2 linked regions of the Thermoclostridium stercorarium subsp. stercorarium DSM 8532 genome follow. The protein of the gene in region 1 interacts with the protein of each later gene in a pairwise test. Links are inferred from orthologs where the notes say so. Each region holds a gene or a part of one and is shown in the gene's direction. Other genes may lie near its edges.

The links. Proteins that work in one complex are often made in the same cells at the same time.
Region 2: the proteins of pheS (region 1) and brnQ interact in binary tests that used the Escherichia coli proteins (3 or more experiments, as listed by UniProt). The link is inferred for Thermoclostridium stercorarium subsp. stercorarium DSM 8532 from one-to-one orthologs.

Annotation. Positions count from the first base shown.
Region 1 is NC_020134.1:1,163,952-1,166,890, forward strand. Bases 37-2,928 are described here. They hold pheS (phenylalanine--tRNA ligase subunit alpha), read left to right. Parts: upstream 37-918; coding sequence 919-1,938; downstream 1,939-2,928. Other genes in these bases: CST_RS05030 (hypothetical protein), read left to right, coding at 37-392; pheT (phenylalanine--tRNA ligase subunit beta), read left to right, coding at 1,976-2,928. Outside these bases: more of CST_RS05030, read left to right, coding at 1-36; more of pheT, read left to right, coding at 2,929-2,939.
Region 2 is NC_020134.1:1,902,652-1,905,612, reverse strand. What follows is about bases 7-2,920. They hold brnQ (branched-chain amino acid transport system II carrier protein), read left to right. Parts: upstream 7-726; coding sequence 727-2,115; downstream 2,116-2,920. Other genes in these bases: CST_RS08220 (SDR family NAD(P)-dependent oxidoreductase), read left to right, coding at 2,913-2,920; CST_RS08225 (YbaK/EbsC family protein), read left to right, coding at 2,260-2,733; CST_RS08235 (NADPH-dependent FMN reductase family protein), read left to right, coding at 15-500. In the rest of the region: more of CST_RS08220, read left to right, coding at 2,921-2,961. UniProt on the Escherichia coli protein: Liv-II branched chain amino acid transport system, which transports leucine, valine and isoleucine. Also acts as a low-affinity threonine transporter.

The DNA of each region.
Region 1 (2,939 bases):
AAAACGGTCAGCAGTATGTCCTTGATATATTGGAGGATGTTGACACCGATTATATTCAGGAACTGGTTTATCACCTTGAAAAGGATGAATATATCCAGGAACAGCTTGAAATGGTGGATCAGGAATCCTATGATACCTTTATGGCGTATGTGGATGATCTTGATACAATAAAGGCCGATCTTACGGAAGCAGTCAGAAATGCCGATGTTGAAGCCGTAAAAGAAGGGGCGGATATTCTCAAAGATATAAATGACGATATGGTATATGTCATTGAGCTGTTAAGGGATAAGGAATACGAAAAGGCCGGAAATGCGATTAACAAAATACGTTTTGACCGGGCCGAAGAATTTATCCGGAAACAGTCCCAGAAAATAAGCGCTTCGCCAAGCTGATTCGCGGACAAAACCGGCACGCTGTGTTGCCGGTTTTTTTTGGAAGCAAAAAGCTATAACATCCGTAATATACTGCCCGTTAAAACAAACATCCGGCCGCCCTGTCTTGTATACGTGAAACTGTTATGCTATAATAAACTCCAAATATTTATAAAGCGCGCGTAAAATACGATGAAGGAGTCAAGTAGCCTGTTCCCGCTTTAACCAGAGAGGGGGTGCCGCTGGCTGGAAGCATCCCTTTAAATGGAGCAGTGCGAATTTCCCTCCGGAGTAGCTTCTTGAACCTGCGGCGGGGGAATTTTTACCGTATGGGCGAAGCTGCAGTAAATTCCTTCCGTTCCTGCATGAAGTAGAGAACGCCGGCTCCCACCGTTAAATGGGTAAGAGTGTACACGGGCGAATCCGTGTAAATATAGGTGGTACCGCGGAGTGATCCAATGCTTCGTCCTATTTTCGGACGAAGCATTTTTGATTTTGGTTGAAAATATTTATGATTGTTCTAAAAACATTTGAAAGGGGAGAAAGCATGAAGGAACAACTTCAGGCAATTGCCAGAGAGGCAATGGAAAAGCTGGAAAGTGTCAGGGATGTTAAAACCCTTGAAGAAATAAGAGTGTTGTTTTTGGGAAAAAAAGGGAAACTGACAGGCATTTTAAAAGGAATGGGGACCCTTCCTGCAGATGAAAGGCCCGTTGTAGGCCAGCTGGTGAATGAAATACGGGAACAGCTGGAGGATAACATAGCAAAAATCAAAAACAGGCTTTTGCAGGAAGAAAGAGAAAGAAAAATGCTCAGGGAAACCATTGACGTGACAATGCCGGGGACTTTACACCCGATGGGGAAAAAGCATCCGTTAACTCAGGTACTGGACGAAATCAAGGAAGTTTTCCTCGGAATGGGTTATGAAATTGCCGAGGGCCCTGAGGTGGAACTGGATTATTACAACTTCGAAGCGCTTAACATTCCGAAAAACCATCCCGCCAGGGATACGCAGGATTCGTTTTATATCAATGAAAATGTAGTGCTTAGGACACAAACGTCGCCTGTACAAATTAGGGTTATGGAAAACAAAAAGCCGCCTATAAAAATTATCTGTCCCGGAAGGGTTTACCGTTCTGATCAGGTTGACGCAACCCACTCTCCTATTTTCCATCAGGTGGAAGGCCTTGTAGTTGACAAGGGCGTAACGATGGGGGATTTGATTGGAACACTGCAGGTATTTGCTAAAAGCCTGTTCGGTGAAAATACAAAAATCCGCTTAAGGCCCCATCATTTCCCATTCACCGAGCCAAGTGCCGAGGTGGATGTATCGTGCTGGTCCTGCGGAGGAAAGGGATGCAGGGTTTGTAAAAACGAAGGGTGGATAGAGATACTCGGAGCAGGTATGGTACACCCGAAGGTATTGGAGATTTGCGGTATTGATCCGAAGGTTTACAGCGGCTTTGCTTTCGGCCTTGGCGTTGAAAGGACGGCGATGGGTCGCTTCAATATTGACGATATGAGGCTTTTATATGAAAATGACATGCGTTTCCTTAAACAATTCTAATGTTTAAATTAACGCAACAATGGGAGGGGATTACGAAATGAAAGCGCCAATTTCCTGGTTGAAGGATTTTGCTGATATAAATGTGGACGCAAAGGAACTTGCTGAGAAGATGACCCTTTCGGGCAGCAAGGTGGAAGCTGTGGAAGATTTGGGAAAATCTTTTGATAATGTGGTTGTGGGGAAAATTATATCACTGGAAAAACACCCCAACGCAGACCGGCTGAGAATTGCCCGGGTAGATATCGGAAAAGAAGTGATTCAGGTAGTTACCGGGGCGCCGAATGTAAAGGAAGGGGATTATATTCCCGTTGCCCTGGTGGGGGCGCATCTTCCCGGCGGAGAAATAAAGGCTACAAAGCTCAGAGGTGTTGAGTCCAACGGAATGATGTGTTCAATTGAGGAACTTAATTTAACCCGTGAATTTTTACCCGACGCGCCTGAGGACGGGGTTTATGTGTTTCACAATAACCCGGAAGTGGGCAGGGACGTCAGGGAAGTATTTGGCCTTGAACCTGTTTTGGATTTCGAAATAACTTCAAACCGTCCCGATTGTTTGAGTATCGTAGGGCTTGCAAGGGAAGCGGCGGTAACATTGTCAACCGGGTTTAAGGAGCCTGAGATTACAGTAAAGGAAGAGGGCGTGGGGAAGGCTGAGGATTTCATTTCGGTTGAGATAAGAAATCCTGAGCTTTGCAGCCGCTATGCTGCAAGGGTTGTAACCGACGTGAAAATCGGGCCGTCTCCCGAATGGATGCAAAGGCGGCTGGCATTGGCAGGAATGAGACCGATAAACAATATTGTCGATATAACGAACTACGTAATGCTCGAAATGGGTCAGCCAATGCACGCTTTTGACCTTAAATGCCTTGACGGCGGGAAGATAATAGTCAGAACGGCAAAAGACGGCGAAGTAATTACCACTCTTGACGGTCAGGAACGCCGGCTGGATTCTTCAATGCTTGTCATAGCCGATGAAAACAAGCCTGTGGCTTTGGCAGGGG
Region 2 (2,961 bases), 740 kb from region 1 along the record:
GAAGGTGATTGAAAATGGTCATTGTGTATGAATCGAAAACGGGCTTTACCAGAAGATATGCAGAAATGCTTGCTGCAAAAACCGGGTTGAAGGTTTTCCATGTGAGTGAGATTTCAAAGGTTAATCCCGACGAGGAAGTCATTTTCCTGGGCTGGATGAAAGTAGGGAAAATACAGGGGCTTAACAAAGTCCGAGAATATAAAGTCGTGGCCGTTTGCGGTTCGGGCACAGCCCGAACCGCTGAACCCGATGTTGAAACCGTCCTGAAAAGAAATAAAATTAAAGGTATTCCTTTTTTCTATCTTCGCGGTGGATGTTTGCCTTTAAAAGACATAAAGGGAATGGACAGGATACTTCTGGGCATGTTTGTCGGAATTCTTAAGCTTAGGAAGGATAAGGACGAAAAAACGGCAGAATCAATTGCGATTATAGAAAACGGATTTGACGGCGTAAGGGAGGAAAACCTTGAGCCTGTTCTTGAATGGCTTAAAGCAAGATAACGGGATAAAACGAAATTGCCTGAAAAATCCTGTGCACAGAAGGTCCGTATATATCTCGTATAAGATTTATAACTTCGGTAAAACGCCTGCGTTAAACGCAGGTATTTTTTTGTATAGCCCCTGTTAAGGCATTGTCGACAAAATAAACTCACTTTATGTTTTTTTCGATTTAATGTATAATAGCGAATATGTTTTCTAAACTTAATATTTCACAGGAGTTTTGACTATGAAGGAGAAGCTGGGTTTTAAATCAAGCATTTTGGTAGGAGCTTTAATGTTCGGACTTTTCTTCGGCGCGGGAAACCTGATATTTCCGGTTCAAATGGGGCAACTGGCCGGGGAAAATACATTGAAGGCGACAATCGGATTTTTGATCACGGGAGTAGGTTTGCCTCTGTTGGGGGTTATAGCCGCGGCCATTTCCAGAAGTGAAAACCTGTTTGACATGGTAAAGCCCGTAAGCAAAACCTATTCAGTTATATTTACATGCATGCTGTATCTCACAATTGGGCCTTTGTTTGCCATTCCCCGCACCGCAACGGTTGCTTTCGAGGTGGGGCTGCATCCTTTTATCGAAGAAGAGCGTCTTAAAGCAGGATTATTCGTTTTCTCGCTCATTTTCTTTGCTGTAACGCTGTATTTTTCCCTAAAGCCGGGAAGGATCCTGGACTGGGTTGGCAAATATCTTACCCCCGTTTTTTTAATACTTCTGTCGGTATTATTGGTTGCAACGTATGTTAAACCGATGGGTCGGATAGGTTCATTTACGGCGCAAGGGAATTATTCCGACAGGCCGTTGTTCACCGGCATGACAGACGGTTACAACACAATGGATGCATTGGCGTCACTTGCTTTTGCAATTGTAATTATTTCAAACATCGAAAGGCTTGGTGTAAAAGATCCGAAGAGAAAAGCAGTTGAAATTTTCAAATCGGGTTTGGTATGTGTTGCGGGAATGAGTGTCATTTATGCCTCATTGGCCTATATGGGCGCTACAAGCCTGGGCAGTGTAAGCAGGGCTGATAACGGCGGAAAAATTATGTCAATGGTAAGCGAGCATTATTTCGGAATGACGGGGAAAATACTGCTGGCTGCCATAGTGACGGTTGCGTGCCTTAAAACGGCAATAGGGTTAATTACCTCATGTTCGCAAATGTTCAGCGAGATGTTCCCGAAATCTTTATCGTATAATAAATATGCAGTGGTTTTTACTGTTTTTTCCTTTATAATAGCCAATTTCGGACTGAACAATATTATCATGCTGTCGCTCCCGGTGCTTATGTTTCTTTATCCCATGGCCATTACGCTGATATTACTGTCAATTCTGACACCGGTTATTAACAAAAGCAGGGAGATATACAGGTGGACGGTTATTCTGACTGTCATTGCGGCGTTTTTTGATTTTTGCAACGCACTCCCGGCACGGCTCAAAGAAGTGACGGTGATAAGCAGGCTAATTCAATTCGCTGTAAAGTTCCTGCCCGGATTTGAGTATGGTTTTGGCTGGATTGTTCCGTCAGTGTGCGGTTTCCTTATCGCGATAGTTATATGCCGGTTAAAAAAGTCTGTGTCGTTTCGGGAAGAAAGTGTGGTAAAACGGCTTGTGAAGCATTAAGCAATTCCGGAAAAGTTCCGATCAATGATATAACGTTGAAATTACAAACTGACTCCAAACTGTTGGCATAATAATCCTTAACTTTGTTATGCCGGAAAAGACTAAATTTAAAAGACTGAATTTTCAAGGTTCCGGGAGGTTAATATGTCAATAGAAAAAGTGAGGGAATATTTTAAAAAGTGGAATATGGAGAACAGAATTATGGAATTCGACGTGTCCAGTGCAACGGTGGAACTCGCAGCAAAGGCTCTGAACTGTGAGCCTGCCAGAATTGCAAAGACCCTTGCGCTTAAAGCGGCTGATGAAGGTGTAATTTTAATTGTCGCTGCGGGAGACGCAAAAATAGATAATCAGAAATTCAAGGCGAAATTCGGTATAAAGCCGAGAATGCTTTCCCCTGACGAGGCATTGGCAATGGTGGGACATCCGGTCGGGGGAATTTGCCCGTTTGCCGTAAATGAAGGCGTAAGGACTTATCTGGATATATCCCTGAGACGTTTTGAAACGGTATTCCCCGCCTGTGGAAGCGGCAACAGCGCAATTGAGCTGACAATTGAGGAACTGGAAACCTGTTCATGTTCCAGGGAATGGGTGAATGTATGCAAAGGCTGGGAATAACAGCAGGCATGGCTTTTAGTTGATGCTTTAAATTGAAACGATAAACGGGACTTGTGTTACAATAGAATTAACCTTTCGGTGCGGCATGGTAATACCGGTTTGTTTTGGCGACGAAAGCTGCACTCTGCAGGATTCAAAAACTATTATTAAGATAAAATAGTCATATGGGGTGATTAATTATGTCAGGAAGGTTCAGCGGTAAAGTTGCGGTTGTAACGGGCGGGGCGC